4 regions of the Psychrobacillus sp. NPDC096389 genome follow, and region 3 is predicted to be linked to each of the others. Evidence: riboswitches for the same ligand, from Rfam matches in the RefSeq annotation. Region 3 holds a riboswitch; each other region holds the start of a gene.

Region 1 (3,172 bases), on a different contig from region 3:
TATCGGTATTACTCATTTTGCACAATCTGAACTAGGAGATATCGTATTTGTTGAACTTCCACAAGTGGGAGACGATATTAAAGCAGGAGATCCATTTGGTAGTGTTGAATCAGTAAAAACTGTTTCAGAACTTTATGCTCCAATAAGCGGAAAAGTTATAGAAGTAAATAGCGAGCTAGAAGATAGCCCTGAATTTGTAAACGAATCTCCGTATGAAAATGCATGGATGATCGTCGTTGAACCATCAGATGCTTCAGAAATTGATGGTTTATTATCCGCGGAAAAATACGAAGAATTAATTTCAGAATAATAATGAAAACGCCGGTTAATTGTCGGCGTTTTTTTCATATACTAAGTTAACGATATAATTAGGGAGAGAAGCTAATTGGCTAATGTTTTTAGTGAAAAAGTAATTCTCGTTGAAGGAAGGTCGGATAAGCTTCAACTTTTACGACTTCTTGATGAATCCCCAGAAATTATTTGTACGAATGGCACGATCTCCAATGTAAAACTAGAAGAAATTTTAAGTCCCTATGATGATTTTCCAATTTATGCTTTTTTAGATGCAGATAAATCGGGGGAGCAAATACGTTCGATCGTCCGAAAAGAATATCCAGAAGCAATTCATTTATACACAAATCCGATGTATTGTGAAGTGGCCAACACCCCTTTCAAAGTTTTGGCTTCTATACTGAAACGTGTTAACATTAAAGTGAAAAAAGAATTTCTACTTTAGGATGATGTTTTGTGAATGAATGGACGCGCGAACAGTGGGAGTACTATAAAAATGATGGACAGCTTTCGCTATTCTATCTGTATACACCGATGTGTGGTACTTGCATGGTAGCAAGTAAGATGATGCAAGTGATCAATGAATTAGTGCCAAATCCAGTAGGTCAAGCAAATATAAATTATTTAGAAAACCTAGCAATGGAATATGAAATAGAGAGCGTCCCATGTTTGTTAATCGCCAAACAGGGACGCGTCTATAAAAAAATATACGCATTTCAATCTGTGCCATATTTGTTAGAGACCATTAAAGATATTGACAAGCAAGTAATGGCATGATAATATTCAACTTAATCGAATAGTGTCGCTCTTATTAAGAGAGGTGGAGGGAAGTGCCCGACGAAGCCCGGCAACCGTCATGTAAATGAAATGGTGCCAAATCACACAAAGCGAATGCTTTGGAAAATGAGAGAATGGATAAGTTCTATTTAGATAGAAAACTTACTTCCCTTCTGCTCTATTGCAGAAGGGATTTTTTACGGTTTAAGGAAAGGTGAGATTTACATGATTCGTTTAAAAGACGTTTCAAAGAAGTTCCAAACGAAACAAGGTACGATTATTGCTGTTGATGATGTAAATCTTGACATAAAGCAAGGCGAGATTTTCGGTATTATTGGATATAGTGGTGCCGGAAAAAGTACATTAATCCGTTTACTCAATGGATTAGAGAAACCAACGGCCGGACAAATAATAGTAAATGGCAAAGAAATCACTACGATAAATGAGGACAAGCTTCGTCAAGTTCGACATAAAGTAAGTATGATTTTCCAACATTTTAATTTGTTATGGTCCCGAACGGTTGCAGAAAATATTGCATTTCCACTTGAAATTGCGGGTGTTCCAAAAGATCAGCGAAAAGCTCGCGTAGATGAATTGATCGAACTGGTTGGGTTAGAAGGTAGAGGAAATTATTATCCTTCCCAACTATCAGGCGGGCAGAAACAGCGCGTAGGGATTGCGCGTGCATTAGCAAATCGTCCAGAAGTTTTACTCTGTGATGAAGCAACATCTGCACTAGATCCAGAAACAACAGATGCAATTTTAGATTTATTAGTTAGCATCAATGAAAAACTGGGTTTAACAATAGTATTAATCACGCATGAAATGCAAGTCATTCAAAAAATTTGTAATCGAGTGGCCGTAATGGAAGGTGGTCATGTTGTAGAAGAAGGCGACGTGCTAGAAGTCTTCCAAAACCCACAACAACCGATTACGAAGCGATTTGTATCGCAAGTATCAGAAACAGGACAAGCACAGCAGACGTTACAAAATTTAGTTGATCTATATCCAAATGGAAAGCTGATCAAGCTTGTTTTCGTCGGAGAACAGACGGAACAACCAATTCTTTCAAGACTTATCAAACAGTTTGAATTAGAAGTAAATATCGTCCAAGGAAATATTTCGCATACAAAAAGCGGTGCATTTGGTACGTTAGTTCTTCAAATAGATGGAGATGCATTAGCGGTCGATGAAGCGATTCGATTTATACATGAACAAAAAGTAAGTACAGAGGTGATCAACAATGATTAATACGCTTTTTCCGAATGTTGATTGGCCTAAGATGTGGGAAGCAGCACTCGAAACATTATATATGACAGCAATTTCTACTATATTAACAGCCATTTTGGGTTTAGCACTTGGTCTCTTATTGTTTTTAACAAGTCCACATCAAGCATGGGCAAATAAACTGGCGAACTGGTTAACGGGTGCTTTTGTTAATATTTTCCGTTCTATTCCTTTTATTATTTTAATCATATTATTAATTCCTTTTACAAAATTACTTCTTGATACAATCCGTGGTCCGAATGCAGCGTTCCCAGCCCTTGTCATTGGTGCTGCCCCGTTCTATGCACGTATGGTGTTAATAGGTTTACGAGAAATTGATAAAGGTGTTTTAGAAGCGGCAAGATCAATGGGTGCTAAAACCTCTACTATTATATGGAAGGTTTTACTTCCAGAATCGATGCCAGCTTTAGTTTCTGGGATTACAGTAACTTGTATTTCGCTTGTTGGTTATACGGCGATGGCGGGAGTAATTGGGGCCGGTGGTTTAGGGACACTCGCTTTTCTAGATGGTTTTCAACGTAATAGAGAAGATGTTACTTTAATGGCAACGATTTTAATATTGATCATTGTATTTATCATCCAATGGGTCGGCGATATGATTACAACAAAAATAGATAAACGTTAGGTGTTCGCGGGTTTACCCGATCACATATAAAAATGGGGAAAATTTAAAGGAGAGAATACAGATGAAGAAATTTTTAGCAGGAGCATTATTATCAGTAAGTGCATTAACACTTGCGGCTTGTGGAGATGACGATAGCAGCAAATTAGTAGTAGGTGCTTCTAATACACCACACGCTGTCATTTTAGAAGAAGT
Region 2 (3,172 bases), on a different contig from region 3:
AATAATTCTCCTATCTGTAAAGCTTGTTTCTTCGCTGAAATTCTTTCTGCATCATCTAAAATTCCATCCAAATCTTTTACATGTGCTAAACCGATTGTACGTCTGATTAATTCACAACCAGCAAAGCCAAGTGTATCTTGGAAAACTTTATCCAATACATACGCTTCAAATCCTTCAGTATCTTTATAAGATTCAACCGCTTCTTTTTTCCAAAGTTCCGAAAATTTACTCGAAAATACTTCCCATGTCTTTTCAATATGCTGATGGATTACAACTCGGCTCTCTCCTTCTCTTGTAATCGTTTGAAAGATCAAGTTAGCTAGAAATAGTCCAACATCAAAGCCAATTGGTCCGTAAAAGGCGAATTCTGGATCAATTACTTTTGTTTCTGTTTCACTCGCAAAAATACTACCTGTATGCAAATCTCCGTGCAGTAATGCTTCCGTTTCTGTTAAAAAGCTTTTCTTCAATTTGGCAACTTCCAATTTTAAAAGCTCATTACTCCAAATGGCTTCTACATCTACTCGTAACGCAGGTTCAAAGTCATTTGTTTCATAATCAAAAAATGGATCCGTAAAAATTAGATCTTCTGTAATTTTACATAGCTCAGGATTGGAAAACTCTGAAACTAGTTTCTTTTTTTCAAAAGGATGTAATGCAAAATCGGACGTATGGAATAGGGTTTGTGCAAGATATTCCCCAATATCTGTTGCTAATTTTGGATAGGATTCCAGGCGGATCAATCCTTCTCTTGCAATGGTCAAATGAGATAAGTCTTCCATCACTGTAATCGCCAAATCTTCATCAATTACATATACTTCAGGTACTAGCCCTGTCGCAAATTCCCCGTGTTTTTTTAGCGCATTCGCTTCAATTTGTGCACGCTTTAATGTTAGTGGCCAACTCTCACCGACTACCTTTGCATATGGCAATGCTTGTTTTACAATAATTCCTTTTCCACTTTTAGTATCTCGAATGCGAAATACATAATTTAAATTACCATCACCAATTTCGCTACATTCTAATTCCAATCCATTTGAAAATAGACCTTGTTCTTTGATGTATACTATTGCCTGCTCTTCTGTTAAAGACTCGTATTGTTTCTTCGTTGCAATTGTCATTTTTCTCTACCTTTCTTTACAAAATAAAAAACCTCTTTCCAATGAAAGAGGCGTAGAATAAGAGTTTTCTCGCCTCTTATCTTTCAGAAAGTTCCCTTTCTGATGGAATTAGCACCGTGCCTTAAGAGAATGTTATCTCGGCGCAAAAAGCGCCCCGTCTCACAACGGTATTACGGTCGGTTGCTGGGCTTCATCGGGCCATTACCCTCAGCCTGCTCTTGATAAGAGTGCTATTATTTTTAACGTAATGTTATTTGATTAGAATCCTAGCACATTCGAAAAAGGAATGTCAACAGACTTTTTTAATTTTATAAAAACTCTAAATTTTGTGTTGACATTATTTCAATTGCATGAAATAATCATTATTAATTTGACAATAAACTGAAATCTTAATTAAATATATTTTCTTATTTAGAGCAGGTGGAGGGACGAGCCCTATGATACCCGGCAACCGGTCCAACGAATGGATACGGTGCTAATTCTTGCAGTCAATTGACTGAGAAATAAGAAGTCGTTAAACCTTTAACCTCTTCTTATTTGAAGAGGTTTTTTTATCTTTATTCAACAAAGGAGATTAATAACATGAGTGGAGTAACTTCTGTTTATCAATTGTACGGAAATCCAGGATCATTCGAAAAAAAGGCAGAGGGCATTGCTTTAGGTTTAACGATTGGGTCCTGGACAGATTTACCTTTACTTGAACAGCAACAATTAAAACAGCATAAAGGGAATGTTGTATCTATTACGGAGTTTGAAAATGTACAACATCCATCTAAACCAGAACAAATTAGAGCAGAGATAAAAATAGAGTATCCTAGTGCTAACTTTTCCGCTGATTTGCCTGCCATCTTAACAACTGTTTTCGGTAAATTATCATTAGACGGTGAAATAAAGCTATTAGACTTAGAGTTTTCTCCAGAGCTTTTAGCAAAGTTTCCTGGACCTAGATTTGGTATTGAACATATAAGAAACTTGTTAAATGTACATAATCGGCCACTCATTATGAGCATATTCAAAGGAGTCATAGGACGGGATATCGATTATTTAGCAGAACAACTTCGACATCAGGCTCTTGGAGGAGTTGATCTTGTAAAAGACGATGAAATTCTTTTTGACAATCCGCTCACTCCTTTTGAAAAGCGAATTACAACCGCCCAGGAAGTATTACGCCAAGTGTATGAAGAAACTGGACATCGTACGCTTTATGCAGTGAATTTATCTGGACGGACAACACAGTTACGCGAAAAAGCAAAAATAGCGAAAGAACTTGGAGCAGATGCTTTATTATTTAATGTCCATGCATACGGGTTGGACGTGCTCCAAGAACTTGTAGAAGATGATGACATTCAACTGCCATTTATGGCTCATCCAGCCTATAGTGGAGCGTTCACTTCTTCCCCGTTTTACGGTGTTGCAACAGCTCTTTTACTAGGCAAATTAACTCGCTATGCTGGGGCAGATTTTTCATTATTCCCTTCTCCTTATGGTAGTGTTGCGCTTGAGAAAAAAGCAGCTCTTTCTTTAGGAGAAGAACTAACAAAAGCTAGTAGCGTAAAACGAACTTTCCCAGTTCCTTCTGCAGGTATACATCCAAGTTTAGTACCTCTATTAATGCAAGACTACGGAATTGATAGCATTATTAATGCTGGGGGCGGGGTACATGGACACCCTGCTGGTGCGATTGGTGGAGGACTTGCCTTTAAACAAGCTGTGGAAGCCGTGCTTGCTGGAATATCGCTTACGGAAGCGGCAAAGCAGCATGCTGAACTCAAGTCAGCAATCGAATTATGGGGGTAAATACTATGAAGAAACTAGTTATCTTTTGCGATTTTGATGGCACTATTACAACGCAAGATAATATCATCTCGATTATGAAAAAATTTGCACCTCCAGAATATTTGCCGATTAAAGAGAATATTTTGGGGCAAAAGCAATCGATACGTGAAGGTGTATCGGATATGTTTGCACTCCTTCCTGTTTCATTGAAAGAGCAAATTAACTCTTATTTGCTTGAGCAAGCGCAAATTCGTGAAGGTTTTGCAGAATTTGTT
Region 3 (3,172 bases):
AATAATGGAATTGACTTTTTGGATACGGCTTTCATTTATGGTAAAGGGAGATCGGAAGAGTTAATTGGTGAAGTATTAAAAGAAGGTAAGAATCGTCACGACATTATATTAGCTTCAAAAGGTGCGCATAAATTAGAGGACGGACAAGTATTAATAGACAACTCTCCTCAGTTTTTAAGAGAAACGGTGGAGAATAGTTTGCGTAGCCTTCAAACAGACTACATCGATCTATTTTATATACATTATCCAGATGAAAATACGCCAAAAGCAGAAGCAATCGGCACACTTCATCGCTTAAAAGAAGAAGGAAAAATACGGGCCATCGGAGTATCGAATTTTAATTTGGAACAATTAAAAGAAGGCAATCAGGATGGATATATTGATGTGCTACAATCAGGTTACAATTTACTAAAACGGGATGCAGAAAATGAATTTCTACCATATACGATAGAGCATAATATCTCGTTTATCCCTTATTTCCCCCTAGCATCTGGTTTACTTACTGGAAAATTTGATAAAAATAGTACATTCGAAGATGGTCGTTCCAAAAATCCATTGTTCCAAGGCGAAGTTTTCGTTCATAACTTAGATAAAGTAGAACAGCTGCGTCACATCGCTCATGATAAAAACGTAGGAGTTTCCAATATTGTGCTTGCCTGGTATTTATCACAAGCTGGTATCGATGTAATAATTCCTGGAGCGAAAAAACCTGAGCAAGTATTAGATAATCTTCAAACATTAGAAGTTCAACTTTCCACTGATGAGATTGCGGAAATTGATCGTATTTTTAAATAATCAAAAGCACAGAGCGGTATTTCGCTCTGTGCTTTTCTGTTGTTTATTCCCATTCGTAAGGTGTTTCTTGGTAGACATAATAGTTCAACCAGTTGGAAAATAATAAATGCGTATGGGAACGCCATGTATTTAATGGAGCTTTGGATGGGTCATTATTCGGAAAATAATTTTCTGGTACGTCGATGTCAATTCCCTTTTCCAGATCACGGTTATATTCATCTGCTAAAGTTGTTGCATCATACTCTAAATGGCCAGTAACCATAATATGTTTTTCGTCTTTGGAAATGATCAGAAAAACGCCCGCATCGTCAGATTTGGAAAGTATGTTAAGTCTCGGATCATTTTTAATTTCGTCATAAGAAATGGATGTATAACGAGACACCGGAGCGTTAAAAACATCGTTAAATCCCCGTACAAGATTAACTGTTAGATCAGATAAACGATGATCGAACACACCAAAGCACTTCTTTGGTAAGTCGTATTTATCAATTCCATAATGATGGTATAAAGCAGCTTGCGCTCCCCAACAAATATGGAAAACAGATGTAACATTCGTTTTTGTCCAATCCATAATTTTCGTCATTTCATCCCAATAATTCACCTCTTCAAATTGTAGATGCTCAATTGGTGCCCCAGTAATAATCATACCATCGAATTTACGTTGCTTGATCTCTTCAAAGGTTGTATAAAATGTATCTAAATGCGTTTTACTTACATTTTTAGATTCATGTGAAGCCATGTTCATAAAAGTAACATTCACTTGTAGTGGTGTATTCCCTAATAGCCTTAATAGTTGCAGTTCTGTTTTCTCTTTTTCAGGCATTAAGTTTAAAATGATGATGTTCATAGGACGGATATCCTGCCCAGTAGCGCGTTCCTCGTCCATTACGAATATTTTTTCTTTTTCTAAGTTTTTTATTGCTGGTAACTGTTTCGGTACATTAATCGGCATTTTTTCCCTCTTCCTTTCTATGTAACATAAAAACCCTCTTTTCTCATGGGATAAGAAAAGAGGGTGTATTGATAGCTCTCAGTTCTTATCTCTCAAGATCAAAAATCTTGTAGGAGTTAGCACCTTTCTGACAATATCAGAGGTTGCTGAAGCTTCACAGGGCCATGTCCCTCTGCTTCTCTTGATAAGAATATTTAATTTGTTTATTTATGTAATCTAGTAAATACTACCATGAGCAAAACATTTATGCAACATTTGAAATTTTATAATAAAAAGCTCTTTTTATTAAATTACACGACAATTAAATGGTGTTTATTTCAAAAAATATCGTTCGACTTCATTCCAACTATTCAATCGTGTAAATCTATTTTCATTCCTATTATGCGGGGCTGTAAATAAAATTCGCTCCCCGCAAAAAACGAAATGCTTTTCATTCAAGAAAGGAAAATGCTTTTTTAACCATTGGTATTTAGGTGCTAATGATGCGGGAAACTCCATAGCCGCCGTAACAATGAAAATATCATATTGCTCACTTAATCGGCGCAATGCCCCTTGACTTCCCTCCATAACATCCAATTCCAGAAAAAAAGATTCCTCCGCCAAATAATCATTCACTTTCTCTTTAAAACGGTGATCTAGCTCAGATAAAAGTTTTCCATGAAGATGATCCGCCGTATAGTTTGAATGAAATTCAGCATTAAATAGCTGTAGACATTTCAAGCTAAAAGCCGAAATTACTTCATCCATATCAATTGCAATGCGTTTCAATTTTCATTCTCCATCCATTTCTCCAATAATTTCTCTAATAGCTGCTCATGTTGGTTTTTAGTTTCTAGTAATCGCTCGTAATTCTCCCAATCATTTTCCAACTCGATTTGACTATTTATTGTATTAATTTCTAATTCTAATGCAGCAATTTCCTCTTCTATTGGTTGAGCATGTTTTATCTTTGTTTGATTGTTCTTTGCTGGTTCCTTTATTTTCACTAAGTTAATAGAAGGGGTTTTCGCTTGTAACTCCTCCCATTTTGCACGAGCCCACTCATATGGACCTTCAAAAGTAGTTAACTGCCCTTGATCTAGCCATACAGTTCTAGGGAATAATTTGTTTAAAAAGTAGCGATCGTGAGAGACAGCCAGTATTGTTCCTTGGAAGTCTTCCATAGCATCTTCCAATACTTCTCTAGAATCTATATCTAGATGATTCGTCGGTTCATCTAACATCAATAAATTGATATCTTGATGCATAAGCTGAGCAAGGCGAAGACGCATTCGTTCTCCCCCGCTTAAATCACCTACTCGTTTAAACACATCGGGTCCGTAAAACATAAATTTAGCTAATATGTGGCGGGCATCCCCTTCAACGACGTTTACTTCACTGCGAAACACATCGATTAGTCGAGCTTTCGGATCTGCAATAAGGAAA
Region 4 (3,172 bases), on a different contig from region 3:
CTCAATTTTAGAATCAGCTTATCTGACTCTCATTTTTATGATTTCCTAAGCGATAAAAAAAGCGATACTTTCCTTAAGGATCAAGGAAGGTATCGCTTTTAATTATTATAATCCTGCTTTTTCTTTTAAAGCATCTGCTTTATCTGTTTTTTCCCATGGTGCGTCGATGTCTGTACGACCGAAGTGACCATAAGCTGCAGTTGGTTTGTAGATTGGGCGACGTAGGTCTAGCATTTTAATAATACCTGCTGGACGCAGGTCGAATAGTTCACGAATATGTGATACTAATTGCGCCTCTTCTACTTTTCCAGTACCAAATGTGTCAACAGCGATAGATACAGGTTGTGCTACACCAATTGCATATGCCAATTGTACTTCACAGCGGTCTGCAAGTCCTGCAGCGACAACATTTTTTGCCACATAACGAGCAGCGTATGCAGCAGAACGGTCTACTTTCGTTGGATCTTTACCAGAGAAAGCACCGCCTCCGTGACGTGCGTATCCTCCGTAAGTATCTACGATAATTTTACGACCTGTTAAACCAGCATCCCCTTGAGGTCCACCAATTACAAAACGGCCAGTTGGGTTGATAAAGTATTTTGTATTTTCATCGATTAATTGAGCAGGAACAATCGGGTTGATCACTACTTCTTTTAAATCTTTTTGAATTTGTTCTAGCGTGATTTCCGGATGATGCTGAGTAGAAATAACAATCGTATCAATACGAACTGGATTATTTTGCTCATCATATTCCACTGTTACTTGTGTTTTACCATCTGGGCGTAAGTAATCTAATGTTTCATCTTTACGCACTTCTGCTAAACGACGTGACAGCTTATGCGCTAAACTAATTGGAAGTGGCATAAGTTCTGGTGTTTCGTTACATGCGTAACCAAACATTAATCCTTGGTCCCCTGCTCCAATTGCTTCGATGTCTGAATCTGTCATAGATCCTTCACGAGCTTCTAACGCTTGGTCAACACCCATCGCGATATCAACAGATTGCTCGTCAATTGCAGTTAATACTGCAGATGTTTCCGAGTCAAAACCGTATTTAGCACGTGTGTAACCAATTTCTTTAATCGTAGAACGTACTACTTTCGGGATATCTACATAAGTAGACGTTGTAATTTCTCCTGCAACTAAAACAAGACCTGTTGTTACACTTGTTTCACAAGCAACACGTGCATTTGGATCTTCTGTTAAAATGGCATCTAAAATAGCATCTGAAATTTGATCGCAAATTTTGTCTGGATGCCCTTCTGTAACTGATTCCGATGTAAATAATCGGCGTTGTGTCATAGAATATTCCTCCTATATCCTGCGAGATTTCTCTCAAGAATTGATACGGTACTCATTCCCATGTCAAGCCATTTCAAATGGATTAAACTTGAAGCCGTTTCGGACTTGGCACACAAGGATAAAGGGCGATGTAATATAAAAAAACCTCTCACTCACGTAAATGTACATGAGGAAAGGTATTAATTTCATAAGCACCTTTCACTCTTATCAATCAAGGAATCACACCTTGTCTCAGGTTGGGCACCTTTGTAATAAATGAAATTACAGGTTGCCGGGTTTCATAGGGCCTGACCCCTCCACCAGCTCGGGATAAGAGTATCCGTTCAATTTAACATCATACGGAAACCGCATCCAAATGTCAATATTTTTTTAATGCCTATTAAGAAAGATAAAAAAATAATACATTAATTAGTATAGACTATTTAACTTAATGTGTTATACTAATTCACATATAAACGAAAAATTCCTCCACCATTGAGGAAAAAATGAAAAAAGGATGGTAAATACAATATGAATTCAATCGATACGGTGAGTGAACTGAACGAATTGCTAGCTGGAAACAATATTAGCGTACAATTATCAGTGCCGCAACTTGTGGAAAAAGCAACATCTAGAGGAGAAGCTGTTTTAACTTCTACAGGTGCTGTAAAAGCAGAAACAGGTAAATACACAGGCCGTTCCCCACAAGATAAATATATCGTAGAAGAATCTATCTCTAAAGACAAAATCGATTGGGGTTCCGTAAACCAACCTATCTCTTCTGAAATTTTTGAAGCACTATATAAAAAAGTAACGAACTATTTAAAAGAACAAGAAGAATTATTTGTCTTTAAAGGATTTGCGGGAGCAGACAAAGAATCCCGTCTTGGCATTCAAGTGATCAATGAATTTGCATGGCATAATTTATTTGCCCACCAATTATTCATCCGTCCTACGGAAGAAGAACTGACAACGCATCAAGCAGATTTCACTATTGTAAGTGCACCAAACTTCAAAGCAGATCCGGCTATCGATGGCACTAAAACGGAAACATTCATCATCGTTTCCATGGAAAAACGTATCGTATTAATCGGTGGAACGGAATATGCTGGAGAAATGAAAAAATCCATCTTCTCTATTATGAACTATTTATTACCAGAACAAAACATTTTTCCAATGCATTGTTCTGCAAACGTTGGAGAAGCAGGAGACGTTGCATTGTTCTTCGGTTTATCTGGTACAGGGAAAACAACACTATCTGCAGATGCAGGCCGTAAGTTAATCGGAGACGACGAGCACGGTTGGTCTGATAACGGCGTATTTAATATCGAAGGTGGCTGCTACGCTAAATGTATCGACTTAACTCGTGAAAACGAACCACAAATTTTTGATGCTATTTCATTCGGAACAGTTTTAGAGAATGTCGTAGTAGATCCAGAAACTGGCGTTGCGGACTATGCAGATGATTCATTAACAGAAAATACACGTGCAGCATATCCAATTCAAAATATCGACAACATTGTAGACCCTTCTATCGCTGGTCATCCGAATACAATTGTTTTCTTAACAGCTGATGCATTCGGCGTGTTGCCTCCAATCAGTAAACTAACGAAAGAACAAGCAATGTACCACTTTTTAAGTGGGTTTACATCGAAACTTGCAGGAACAGAACGTGGAATTACATCGCCACAACCAGCATTTTCTACTTGCTTCGGTTCACCGTTCTTACCATTGCATGCAACTGTTTACGCAGAAATGCTTGGGAAGAAAATTGATGAACACGGTGCACAAGTATTCCTTGTGAACACTGGATGGACTGGCGGAGAATACGGTGTTGGTAGCCGTATGAAACTTGCTTATACTCGCACGATGGTTCGAGCAGCGATCGATG

Evidence for each region. A riboswitch is a leader RNA that binds a small molecule or an ion and turns the genes downstream of it on or off. The one in region 3 is predicted to bind S-adenosylmethionine.
Region 1: linked by a shared signal. The riboswitch ahead of ACIQ38_RS09615 (methionine ABC transporter ATP-binding protein) and the one ahead of metA (homoserine O-acetyltransferase MetA) in region 3 are both predicted to bind S-adenosylmethionine.
Region 2: linked by a shared signal. The riboswitch ahead of ACIQ38_RS16540 (2,3-diketo-5-methylthiopentyl-1-phosphate enolase) and the one ahead of metA (homoserine O-acetyltransferase MetA) in region 3 are both predicted to bind S-adenosylmethionine.
Region 4: linked by a shared signal. The riboswitch ahead of metK (methionine adenosyltransferase) and the one ahead of metA (homoserine O-acetyltransferase MetA) in region 3 are both predicted to bind S-adenosylmethionine.

What each region holds. Positions count from the first base shown of each region.
Region 1 covers NZ_JBIWFB010000003.1:49,833-53,004, reverse strand. The annotation lists gene gcvH (glycine cleavage system protein GcvH) at 1-310, shown strand, start outside; gene ACIQ38_RS09625 (toprim domain-containing protein) at 386-736, shown strand; gene ACIQ38_RS09620 (thioredoxin family protein) at 748-1,068, shown strand; SAM riboswitch class I at 1,097-1,201, shown strand; gene ACIQ38_RS09615 (methionine ABC transporter ATP-binding protein) at 1,294-2,319, shown strand; gene ACIQ38_RS09610 (methionine ABC transporter permease) at 2,312-2,980, shown strand; gene ACIQ38_RS09605 (MetQ/NlpA family ABC transporter substrate-binding protein) at 3,042-3,172, shown strand, end outside.
Region 2 covers NZ_JBIWFB010000007.1:75,243-78,414, reverse strand. The annotation lists gene mtnK (S-methyl-5-thioribose kinase) at 1-1,121, opposite strand, end outside; SAM riboswitch class I at 1,195-1,349, opposite strand; SAM riboswitch class I at 1,526-1,631, shown strand; gene ACIQ38_RS16540 (2,3-diketo-5-methylthiopentyl-1-phosphate enolase) at 1,704-2,918, shown strand; gene ACIQ38_RS16535 (2-hydroxy-3-keto-5-methylthiopentenyl-1-phosphate phosphatase) at 2,924-3,172, shown strand, end outside.
Region 3 covers NZ_JBIWFB010000005.1:138,369-141,540, forward strand. The annotation lists gene ACIQ38_RS14010 (aldo/keto reductase) at 1-795, shown strand, start outside; gene metA (homoserine O-acetyltransferase MetA) at 839-1,747, opposite strand; SAM riboswitch class I at 1,830-1,938, opposite strand; gene ACIQ38_RS14020 (5' nucleotidase, NT5C type) at 2,060-2,515, opposite strand; gene abc-f (ribosomal protection-like ABC-F family protein) at 2,512-3,172, opposite strand, start outside.
Region 4 covers NZ_JBIWFB010000002.1:16,434-19,605, reverse strand. The annotation lists gene metK (methionine adenosyltransferase) at 106-1,302, opposite strand; SAM riboswitch class I at 1,504-1,618, opposite strand; gene pckA (phosphoenolpyruvate carboxykinase (ATP)) at 1,813-3,172, shown strand, end outside.